DNA from 3 places in the Colwellia sp. MB02u-9 genome. Region 1 is predicted to be linked to each of the others. Evidence: predicted binding sites of a transcription regulator. Region 1 holds the regulator's gene; each other region holds the start of a gene.

Region 1 (4,188 bases):
CAAATATCATGTCGGTTAAAAAAATTTCGCTTGAATTGCTTTGAAAAAGTAGTACTTCCTCAGTTTTTTATCAGCAAAAGTAATACCTCTAACTTAATAATAGCCTTATTATTATGCTATCACAGGTAACCGTTTTACATTATTTACCTTAAGGACATTATCGTCATATACTTTTGGCTAAAGGCTGTTAAAACTTCAGCGCATAATCTAGTTTAAGTTATTAAACAAGAAAAGTTGAACTAGGCGTTTAATGACCCAATTCAACTTTATGCTAGTGATGTTAGCTGATATTAATCAACATCAAGTGGTGAAATGTAACCATCGGGTTTTAATGCTAATACATCACAATTAAGCCTATCAATAACATGCTCTGCGGTGTTACCAATTAGCGCTGCCGATAAACCGGTACGGCCAATAGTACCAAGAATGACTAATTCTGCATCTAATTCAGCCGCTATGCTTTGAATGATATCTTCCGGTAAACCCTCTTTAATATGGGTGTTTTCTGGCGCAATATTAAAGGCAGTTGCATGTGCTAACATCGCTTTTTGATGATATTTTAACATCGAGCGATTATAATCACTGGCATTAAACTCTGGGATTTCTATGGCGATATTTACTGGCGTTCCCGGGAATGAGTTAACTAGGTGTAAATTAGCTTTCATGACTTGGGTCAGCTGTTTAGCTTCTGCAGTGATTTTGTTATTAAGTGCTTTATGTTCTTCCTCTTCACTACCAATGTTTAACGCCGCAAGAATATTACCGTTATCAGGCCACAAATGCTCTTTCACGAGTAAAACAGGGCAAGGACATTTGCGCAGAATATGCCAATCGGTAGGCGTAAATATCACAGATTTGAATTTGTCGTGTTGATGAGTCCCTTTAATGACAATGTCATAACCATTATTGAGTACTTGAGCAATAATTTGCTCAAAGGGACGGTTATGCCATATAACCCGACAATCGATAGAAATTCCGCTTAAATCAAGATCAGCGAGTAAAGACTCTAGCCATTGAGTGCGATCATTAATAACTGATTGGCGCATGGCTTCACGCTCATCACTTGACAGCATGGTGGTCATTTCATAAGAAAAATCATAGATGGTCAAAAATGCGGTAATGCTAGCACCTGTTTTACGTGCTAATTCTATCGCTCGATTTACCGCTTTCTGCTCTTCTGTTGTTGGGTCAACAATCGCGAGTATTTTTTGATACTTTTCCATGGCTAATTCCTTTATCAATTGTCTACTAGTGTTATAACAATAGTCTACTTTGAGGCAATAATAGTTGTCTTAAATCAAATTATTATGCTATCGGTGATAAATAATATTTCACGCTAAGCATAGCGTGAAATACCTTAATAAGGCAATGTAGAAAAGCAGGTGTTAGCGTGACATTAAAGTGCGGCGCATGCGTTTAATTTGTCGAAACTTAAAATAGTAATGAGTTTACCATCAACGGCAATTAAACCATTTTTATGAAAGCGGTTAAGCAAACGGCTGATGGTTTCAACCGTTAAACCAATATAGTTACCAATATCACTGCGGGTCATAGATAAACGAAACTCAGATGGAGATAAACCACGGGCATGGTAACGAATACTTAAGGTACTGATAAATGTTGCTAGTCGTTGCTCGGCATTTTTACGATTAAGTAATGTTAGCATTTCTTGATCTTCACGGATCTCAGTACTCATCATACGTAAAATTTGTTTTTTTAATTTTGGCATGCTGTTCGATAAATTATCGAGCGTATTGTAAGGGATCTCACAAACCATTGAGGTTTCTAGCGCTTTAGCGAAACTTGGATGTTGAGCATTGGCAATAGCATCAAAGCCAAGCAAATCACCCGCTAAATGAAAACCAGTAATTTGTTCTTCACCGTGTTTACTAATGGTGTAGGTTTTAAATGTGCCCGAACGTATGGCGTAAAGCGCATGCATGGGTTGACCGTCGTTAAATATTTGCTCACCTTTATGGATCGGCAGCTTACGGTCGATAATATTATCTAACGTTTCTAACTCTTTATCATTGAGAGAAAAGGGTAAGCATAATTCACTAAGACTACAGTTTTGGCAGTGAATATGTTGATGAATAGTGCATGATTTATAACTCATAATATCCTTTAAAATTTTTCATGATGTACGCATGAATTTTTCCATGATTTTTTATATATATAATGTCCATATCAGGCACTTTATATATATAAAATAAGTATAGTATAGATGCCGTATGAAATCACTAAGCTGGCTGCTATCTTTCTAAATAGTGTATGACTCAATAATGATTTAATACTTATGGTGCCTAGTGATACTGAAAGTAAGGCAGGCAAGGTGCCTAGTCCAAAGAAAAACATGATCAAGGCACCATCAAGGGCATCGGCACTAGCCAATGCCCAAGTTAGTGTAGAATATACCAAGCCACAAGGTAACCAGCCCCATAGTGCGCCTAAAGCGAAAGCACTTTGTACGTTTTTAATGGGAATAAATTTTTTAGTCTGTGGTGCTATGTAGCGCCAAATATTTTTACCTAAATGTTCGACGCGGCTTAACCACATAAACCACTGGCCTAAATACAAACCTAATAAGATAAGAAAAACACCCGCAATAGTTTTTAACAACGAAACAGGTAATCCGATATTTTTGGTCGCCATTGAGCTAGTGAATGCGACAAGAGCGCCAATAAGACTATAAGAGGCGATACGACCCAAGTTATAGGCCAATATAATGGCGTATTTTTTATGACGAGAGGTATCAGAAATCGCCGTCGTCAGCATGGTGCTAATACCACCACACATCACTATACAATGGCCTGAGCCTAATAATCCGATGATAAATGCGGAGAAAAAATCAAGGCTCATAAACTATTTTTTGACCTTTGCGTCTGCTTGCTCTTGTGAGGTGTTTGTTTTGTCTATCTGTGTTGTTATTGGCGTAGCATTATTGCTTTGATGGATGCTTTTTTTATCATGATCATCTTCAAATAAAATGCTCATGCCTTGCTTTTCTAAATCATCAAATTGCTCAGTTTTTACCGCCCAAAAAAAGAGATAAATACCAATAGCGGTAAGTAAAATAGCAATGGGAATTAATACGTATATCACACTCATTTTTTTAATAACCTTAAAGAATTACTTACCACTAGTATTGAACTGGCCGACATGCCAATGACTGCCATATATGGCGCTATATAGCCCATAACCGCTAATGGCAATACAATGGCATTATAACTAAAAGCCCAAAGGTAATTTTGCTTTATAATTCGCGCAGTATTTAACGATACCTGTCGCAGTGTTTGCACACCTTTGAGTTTATTGTTCAGTAATATCACATCCGCACCGCTTTTAGCAATATCAGTACCACTGCCCATGGCAATGGACAAATGCGCCGCGCCCAATACTGGGGTATCGTTTACGCCATCACCTATCATAGCTACAGCATGCGAGGCTTGCTGTAGTTTAATCGCGTTGACTTTGTCTTGTGCAGACAAATCTGCTTGTACGCTATTAAGGTGCAGCTTTGCTTGTAATTTATCACAGCCTTGTTGATGATCACCCGATAACATGACAGTTTTAATGTTTTCATGATGTAAAAAATCAATTAATGCCTTGGCATCTTCACGCAGACCATCATGTAAATAAAATTCAGCAACTAAGTTATCATCTTGCATTAATACGCACTGCGCACTGTTGTCATTATGACTGAGCAGCCATGAGTTTTTACCAATTCTGTAATGCTGATTATTAACCTCACCAGAAATACCAGCACCTGGCGCAACCACCACTTGAGTTGCTGTTTGGCTAAAATCACGAAACTGGCTAAAGGCTTTTGCTAGGGGGTGAGCAGAGTGTGCCTCTAACGCCGCCGCAATAGCCAACACTTGTTGTTGCCCATATGGAGTGTTTTTATCTGCAAATGCGCCATAAGTTTTGACTGCTGTAATGGTAAATTCACCCGTCGTTAAGGTGCCGGTTTTATCAAAAGCCATCACCTCAATTTCAGGCATAGTTTCTAGCACATGTGCTGATTTAATCATGATCCCTTCACGGTTAAGGCGAGTGGTTGCACAAGTTAATGCCGTAGGTGTTGCTAATGACAGAGCACAGGGACAAGTTACCACTAAAACAGATAAGGTGATCCAAAATGCTTCTGCGGGTTGATGTTGAGACCAATATATTGCGGTAGCAATG
Region 2 (4,188 bases), on a different contig from region 1:
AATATTTAATAATCGGTAAATTAATCACGCCCACTAAGGCAAGAATGCCGGCTGCTTTGCCTGCTAAATTTTTATCTTCAAAAGCATTATGTAAAGCGATAACGCCCAAGTATAAAAATAATAATATTAGCTCAGAAGTCAGTCGGGCATCCCAAATCCACCACGTACCCCACATAGGTTTGCCCCAGGCCGCACCGGTAATGAGGGCGATAAAAGTAAAAGTCGCGCCGATAGGTGCCATGGCAGCCGCTGTGGCATCAGCAAGTCTTAATTGCCACACTAAGCTAGATAACGCGGCAATGGCCATGCCTAAGTATATACCCATAGACAACATCGCCGCAGGTACATGTAAATAGAATATTCTAAAGGTATCACCTTGTTGATAATCAGCAGGGGCAAATAGTAAGGCCCAGGTAATACCAATAGCTAAAAAAACAAAGGCTAGGCGCGCGCACCAAGGTAATATTTTACCCGCAAAATGATAGCTAATCTCAGGATTTGCGTAAGGGTGAAGCCACTTCCACATCATATTAATTTGTACTCACTTTCAGCGCTGCACTTACAGCAAATGGGGCCAAGGTTAACGAGGCAAAAAATATTGCCGCGATTATAGCAAGTTGTCCGTTATAAGGTAAGTTCATTGCCGCAGTATCGATTGCGCTAGTGGCAAAAATAAGTACGGGAATGTACAGCGGCAGTACCAATAAGCTGAGTAATACCCCTCCTTTTTTAATGCCAACAGTTAAAGCAACACCAATAGCGCCAAGCAAGCTCAATACTGGCGTACCCAGTAATAGTGTTAGCATGAGCGCACCATAGCTGTGCTCATTTAAATGCAATAATACCGCGAGCAATGGCGCGATCAGTATTAATGGTAAGCCAGTAAGCAACCAATGTGCAACAATTTTAGCCAGCACTAATATAAATATTGGCTGCGGACTTAATAGCATTTGTTCTAGTGAGCCGTCTGCGTAATCAGACTTAAATAATCTGTCCAGTGATAGCAAAGTGGCGAGTAAAGCCGCAACCCAAATAATGCCTGGGGCAATGCGTGATAACGTTGTACTTTCTGGGCCAACGCCTAACGGAAATAGCGTGACGACAATAACAAAGAACAATAAAGGATTAATAATGTCGTCGCGATGACGAAAAGCGATCATCAGATCTCTTTTAACAATTAAGCCAAAGGCCGCGCGGTAAGAAACTTGTGTCATAAGTGATGACCCTAATAAAAACGATAAGCTAAAGTGACTTTCTTTACTCGCTCTGCGGGTAATGAGAGATCTTGATGAGTGGTTAATATCACACAGCCACCGTTGTCAGCATGTTGTAAAAATAATTGTTCTAATTTTTCCACGCCTAACTTATCAATAGCGGTGAAGGGTTCATCTAAAATCCAAATTTTAGCTTGGCTTTGCCATAAGCGGGCTAAAGATATTCGACGGTGCTGTCCTGCACTTAAGTGAGCAGCCAGCGCATCCTCAAAGCCAAGTAAGTTTACTTCTGCTAATGTCGCCTCGGCTGTGGCACTATTTAGGCCATGTAAAGCTAGATTAAACTCGAGATTTTCTTGTGCGGTCATCTCGTCTTTAACGCCAGGTAAGTGACCTAAATAAAGTAAATCCTGATGGAATGTTTCACGTTGCTGCGTAATACTTTCATCTTGAAAATAAACCGTACCTTCATAGGGTTGAGAAAGACCGGAAAGAATACGCAACAAACTGGTTTTTCCAGCACCATTTGGCCCTTCAACTTGCACAATATCGCCTGCGGCAATGTTAATATCAAGCGTTTCAAACAACAGGCGGTCGCCACGTATACAAGCTAAGTTACTAGCACTTAGTAAGCTATTGGTGTTCGGCGTAAATACTGTGTTTTCGCTGTGTAATCTGGACAAACTTTTTCACTTAATTGTTACGTGTAGGCATGGGGTCATGTCACTATTGAGATGATAATAACCTAATTAACCGACTAGCTTTTGATTTATGTCATTAGGTTGTAATGCGTGTTTCAGGTTTTATTATAATTGCTGCAAACACATTGCAGGCTACTATATCGTTCAATAAAGCTGAGTAACAGTTTTTCCGCACCGCTTTGTTAATAAGGCTATTTAATTTTTAATAAGTGATCAATTTATTGCTCCAATTCGTATAATAGCGGATAGAATACATAGCACATTATCATCAGCACGGATAATTCCTTTGCTGAGATAATTACGATAATATGTCGGTAGAAATAGCCTTAAGAAGGAAGCTCATGAAAAATTTATTGTTGATTAGCATTATTGCTTTAACAAGCTTTACCGTTAAAGCGCAGGCCGAAGTCGATATCACTAAAAACATTAACATCGACCCTTCAGCACAATGTTTAGCATATATGCAACACAGTGAAAAAAAATTGCATGCTAAAGAACTGCTTGATCTTTGTCAGTTAACGGCGGGTAAGGCAATGTTAATTGTCAATACGGCTAGTCATTGTGGTTTTACTCCACAATTTACAGCGCTCGAAGCTTTGCATAAAGAATACCAAGAGCAAGGTCTAGTGGTCATCGGTTTCCCATCAGATGACTTTTTTCAAGAAGAAGATGACGAAAAAGATACCGCTGATATCTGTTTTGTAAACTATGGCGTAACTTTTACTATGTTATCGCCTGTGCATGTATATGGCAGTGATGCTCATCCTATTTTTAAAGCATTAGCGGAAAAAACCACTGCACCTAAATGGAATTTTTATAAGTATTTAGTTAGTGCGGATGGTAAAACGGTTAAGCACTTCAACAGCCGCGTAAAGCCTGATTCAGACATTTTCATCAATGCCATTAACGAAATATTATAGAGAGAATTATGTCAAGATATGCAGGCCAAAGTAAAAAAATTCATGATTGCACGACAAAAACGGGCGTATTATTAACTAATTTAGGCACACCCGATAGCCCAACACCAAAGGCACTTAGGCGTTATTTGGGCGAGTTTTTATCTGATCCACGAGTAGTGGAAATTCCTCGCTTGATTTGGTTTGTGATTTTACATGGCATTATTCTTCGAGTGCGGCCCAAGAAATCAGCTAAGTTATATGAAACGGTTTGGACTGAGGAAGGTTCGCCTTTGTTAGTGATTAGTAAGCAACAAAAAGCTAAAGTTGAGAAAGTACTCACAGCAAAGTATGGCGATAACGTGATGGTTGATGTGGCTATGCGTTATGGTAATCCATCGATTGGTGATGCTTTAGAAAATTTTCAAAAAAACGGTGTTAACAATATTATTGTTCTCCCTTTGTATCCACAATATGCGGGTCCAACTATAGGGGCAACCTTTGATGCTGTGTTCAATAAAATTAAAAAATGGCGCTGGATACCAAGTATCCATTTTCAAAGTGGTTATCACGACAAACCTTTATACATTAAGGCATTAGCGGCCAGCATTAATAACTATATAGCTGAACATGGTAAGCCTGATAAGTTAGTTTTTTCTTATCATGGTATGCCAAAGTATTTTTTAGAGCAGGGCGACCCATACTATTGTTTTAGTCATAAAACCACCCGTTTAGTGGTTGAAGAACTTGGCTTAAGTAAAGATGATTATGTTATGACCTTTCAATCGCGTTTTGGTAAAGCCGAGTGGCTTAAACCTTATACAGATGAAACCTTGGCAAAACTTGCTGAAGATGGCAATAAGCATGTAGCGATTATTAGCCCAGCATTTAGTGCCGACTGTTTAGAAACTTTAGAAGAATTAGTACACGAAAACAAAGACGTATTTATTGATGCGGGAGGTGAAAAATATCATTATATTCCAGCACTAAATGATGATGATGCACACATTGACGTTATGCTTGAATTAATAGAACCACATATTAATTAAATACTCTGCTTTAAAGAATATAGATACCAAGACTTATTTTGCTAGCATCATATGGGTCAGTTATTGCTCAGCTAGGCAGCTGTGCTTAAGTAGTTTTTTCTATTGAACTTAACTATTGAATTTAGCTATTGAACTTAAATAGTTGTCGTTTACTTTTCGGCAATTATTTAAATTCTTGTTTATCTTCGTCATTAAAATAAATAATCGATTATTCTGAGATGGCTTAAGCCGTCTATGCTCGCGTTATCTTCAATCCCAATAATTAATATCGCTGGTCAATATGCGCTTGCATTGTTCTACTGGCTTGCACCCATTTCATTATGTTATT
Region 3 (4,188 bases), on a different contig from region 1:
CAGTCAATACTACGGCCTGCTTGGTTTTAGGATGTTGTACTGTTAGCGATATACCGCCAATTAAACTAAAAAAATATTTGCCAATATAATCGGTAATTTGTTCGCTACAGGCCTGTAAAATTGTTTGCAATGCCGGTTGAAACTCTGCATGTTGACCGAGATAAATATCGTGGCTGAGCTTTTTAGTGGTATCAACGCCGTTACCCGTTCTGCCGGGCACTTGGTGTGGGCTATTGTCAAAATCGAGGATGAATTTTTTACAAAACTCGGGACTGAGTGCGTTAGGGTATACTTCAATAAAGTCTGTCATGGCTATTTTCTTATTACTCATCTGGCTTTAGCATACAACAAACTAGCGCTAATTTAATTACCTTGCTGAAAAATCTCTGTAGTATGTGTCGCAATGTTCATTTACTAAGCCTTGTTCTTCAATTGGTTTTTCAATTGGTATTAGGCTTAATGAAATGACAATCACCCAATACCGAGCTATCGATCTACTCAAGTGTTGATAGCAGCAATTAAAATAGTTAATTATTTATATAACAAAGCAATGTAGAGAGTCATTATGATTAAAGAATGTATAAGACCAAGATTTTGTGAAACGGATGGGCTAGGTCACATTAATAATACCGTAGTTGCACAATGGTTTGAGGGCGCACGCGATCCAGTTTTTAAATGGTTCTCACCTGATTTAAACCTAACAGATTGGAAATTAATTTTAGCTAAAACGACGGTTGAGTTTCATGCTGAGCTGCAATATGGCACTGATGTCGAATTAAAAACCTATATTAGCCGCATTGGCAATAGCTCGTTTGACGTCTATCAAGAAGCTTGGCAGCAAGATAAAAAATGTGCATCAGGTACTGCTGTAATGGTGCATTTTGACCATAAAACTAAAAAATCACAAAAGATATTAGCACCAACAATTAGTATTATGAATGAGCATTTCATTGAATAATTAGCGTTATCAATTACTTTTATATCGGTCTTTATTTTAATTAACCTCAGTTAGATTTTCATAAAAACACCCTGAGTTAAGAGCAAGCAAAGTAAAATTGCACTCAGTTAGTGCGGTTACATGAATTTTTACGATGAAAATCAAAGTGCTTTAAAAACTTTATCTGAGACCAGTTTACTAGCGAAAAACCGTTATATTCTGGTGGGTCGTTATTAGGGTATTAGCAATAAAGTATTTTACAAAAATAGTGCAAACCTAGCGTAATTTTTTACTCGTAGTGTTAGAATCTAGGTATTGTTATAAAAAATAAATATTCTGAGCGAGTTGACGTTTGGAAAGTACTAAATTAGTAAAGTAATACTTTACTGCAAATATAGGATTTTGTTCATGGCTGGTGTCAATAAAGTAATAATTTTAGGTAACTTAGGGAAAGACCCTGAAGTGCGTCATATGCCTAATGGTGGAGGGGTTGCTAACCTTACTATTGCAACTTCTGAAACTTGGAAAGACAAGCAAACGGGTGAACAAAAAGAAAAAACTGAATGGCACCGTGTGGTGATGTTTGGCAAACTAGCTGAAATTGCTGGTGAATATTTAAAGAAAGGTTCTAAAGTTTATATTGAAGGCGCTTTGCAAACACGTAAGTGGCAAAACCAACAAGGCCAAGACCAATACACGACTGAAATTGTTGTTCAAGGCTTTAACGGTACGCTGCAAATGTTAGATTCTCGTGGCGGTAGCGGAGCCAGTGCAGGCGGTTTTAACCAGCAAGCTCCTCAACAATCAGGTGGCTTTCAACAGCAACAACCACAACAACAAAGTGGTGGTTTTAACCAGCAAGCTGCACCTCAGCAAGCCTATAATAAACCTGCACAGCAAAGTGGTGGCTTTCAACAGCAACCAGCTCAGCAATCATCTTCACAACAGTCCGGTGGCTTCCAACAACAGGCTGCGCCGCAACATTCTGGTGGTTTTCAGCAGCAACAAGGTGGCTCTCAACAGAATGCACCTAAAGTGAATCCACAAGAACCAACTATTGATTTTGATGATGACATCCCGTTTTAGCACATAGTTAATTAATAACTAGCTTCTGAGAAAACAGTTGTTATAGGGTAAATAATATAAAAAAGGTGAGCATCTGCTCACCTTTTTCCGTTTTAAAACCAAAGTGTTATATAAAAATTACTGTTTAACACCCATTTGACTAATTAAGTGTGCTGCTTTTTTATTTTAAGCATTAAAAATGAGCAGATAATTAATCAACTTGGTATAACTCACTCATTGACTATGGCACTAGCACAATGGGTATGCCGACATGATGAGCTAATTTATTAGCCACACTGCCGAGTAATATGTCAACAATCTGAGATCGTCCTTGGCGGCCGACAAAGAGCATATTCGCGTGTAATGCTTTAATTTGCTCTTTTATTACGGTGGCAGGATCACCCCAAATAAGATCTGTGGTGATCTCTACGTTTACATTGTGGTATTTTTCAACTAATGGCGCTAACACTTTAGCTCTGGTATCGTTTTCTTCAGCTGTTTGATCTACTATGATTGGCGAGGTACCTTCAAGTAGTACAGGTTGTAAATATGACCAATCTTTTACCATTAATAACATTACCTTAGCACCAGTTTTATTGGCTAAATCAATGGCTCGCTCAACGGCTCGTAAACTCCACTGACTGCCATCGACGGCAACAAGGTATAAAGGTTTTTTCATTTTATTCTCCTGAAAGTAATCCCCGCTTATGCCACCACTTTTGATATTTCTGTTTTATACCAAAGGCTATGGGTTAAGCCCGGTTCGATTAAGTTATTGGTTATCACGATAGTAAAAATGTGCTGTTCGTTCAAGTTGAACTCGCAAGCTTTTTGATACAAATCAATATATTGATCAATTAAATAATCTGTTTGGTTGTTAGTGAGTGTCGTTTAAAATCAGGTTAGAAAAGTAGCAAGCATCAGCATAAATAACGCCATACTCAATAGTGACTAAGTACTTGTAGCTATGGTATTACCGTCAACACATTCGCGAGTAAAAATCTCACCAGTGAAAGTGTTTTTAGGGGAAATATTACCAGCGACAATATTACCAGCGACAATTTTTTCAGGAAAAATTTCACTGTCGACAATATCAAGGCACTTACTGTGTGGAAAAATTTTCTTTTGAGCTACAACCCAGTTTAGGTCACTTTATGGCTTAACTAAGAGTTGTTTTAGTGCTACCTCTAATGAAGGGTATTGAAACTTAAAGTTATTATTGAGTAGCTTGCTCGGTAAAACGTTTTGGCCATATAGGACTAAATCTGCTGACTCGCCCATTAATGCACGTAATACAAAAGCTGGAACTCTGAACAGACACGGGCGTTTGAGTACGGCACTTAAGGTTTCTGAAAACTCTTGATTACTGACTGGCATAGGCGCTGTAGCATTGATAATACCCGTGAGTGAAGTTTGGTAGACTGCCGCTAACAAAACAGCAACCATGTCATCAATGTGTATCCATGACATAAATTGCTCACCGCTAGCAATAGGTCCACCAAGGCCAAATTTGAATGGCAGTAACATTTTTTGCAACGCACCACCGTTTTCAGCCAAGACAATACCGGTTCTTATAATGCAAACGCGGGTTTTATCTGACGCGGCAGTTTGGGCTATTGCTTCCCACTTTTGGCAAACCTTGTGACTAAACTCATCGTGTATCTCTTGGTAGCTCTCATCTATCGCTAATGCGCCTTGGCGGCCATAAAAGCCGATAGCACTGCCGGAAATTAAACTATGTGGCGGATTAGTCGCTGCTTGTATTTTTTCAACTAGCTTTTGGGTTATTTTCCAGCGACTTTGGCAAATAGTATTTTTTTGTGCCTTTGACCATCTTTTGTCAACAATGGCTTCACCGGCTAAATTAATAACCACATCAAGTTCATTAAAGTCAATATCGCCAAGTGTACTGATAAATTCAATATTATCAGGCAGTATGTTAGCGGTTTTTGCAGGATTACGGGTTAAAACAATAATGCGTTCGGCACTCAGGTGCTGGATCAGTGCTCGACCTATCAGGCCGCTACCTCCGGTAATAAGAATATTCATCATTGTTCCTTGAGTTAACGCTTGTCTAAATAAGTTATTAATCACTTAGATATATTAGGTTTTATATAATAGTTATACCGAAAAATTTAGTTTATGGATCACTGTATAACAATATACGGTAGCAATAAACTATAACA

Evidence for each region. Region 1 encodes FNR, which switches genes on or off when oxygen is low (the NO sensors DNR and NnrR bind a similar motif). Its sites were predicted from a motif close to TTGATCTAGATCAA; they were not measured.
Region 2: ccmA (cytochrome c biogenesis heme-transporting ATPase CcmA) is a predicted target of FNR. The motif match lies at 1,979-1,992, and genes of this name have one in related genera.
Region 3: H4J65_RS17335 (universal stress protein) is a predicted target of FNR. The motif match lies at 2,834-2,847, and genes of this name have one in related genera.

The regions. Positions count from the first base shown of each region.
Region 1 is NZ_JACGVF010000095.1:14,135-18,322, reverse strand. Features, by position in the region: gene uspE (universal stress protein UspE) at 291-1,223, opposite strand; gene fnr (fumarate/nitrate reduction transcriptional regulator Fnr) at 1,397-2,116, opposite strand; gene H4J65_RS11255 (sulfite exporter TauE/SafE family protein) at 2,197-2,859, opposite strand; gene ccoS (cbb3-type cytochrome oxidase assembly protein CcoS) at 2,863-3,108, opposite strand; gene H4J65_RS11245 (heavy metal translocating P-type ATPase) at 3,105-4,188, opposite strand, start outside.
Region 2 is NZ_JACGVF010000100.1:11,223-15,410, reverse strand. Features, by position in the region: gene H4J65_RS16270 (heme ABC transporter permease) at 1-526, opposite strand, end outside; gene ccmB (heme exporter protein CcmB) at 531-1,214, opposite strand; gene ccmA (cytochrome c biogenesis heme-transporting ATPase CcmA) at 1,226-1,897, opposite strand; gene H4J65_RS16255 (glutathione peroxidase) at 2,257-2,835, shown strand; gene hemH (ferrochelatase) at 2,844-3,860, shown strand.
Region 3 is NZ_JACGVF010000100.1:265,549-269,736, reverse strand. Features, by position in the region: gene H4J65_RS17350 (2OG-Fe(II) oxygenase) at 1-310, opposite strand, end outside; gene H4J65_RS17345 (thioesterase family protein) at 566-958, shown strand; gene ssb (single-stranded DNA-binding protein) at 1,346-2,023, shown strand; gene H4J65_RS17335 (universal stress protein) at 2,244-2,681, opposite strand; gene H4J65_RS17330 (TIGR01777 family oxidoreductase) at 3,155-4,051, opposite strand.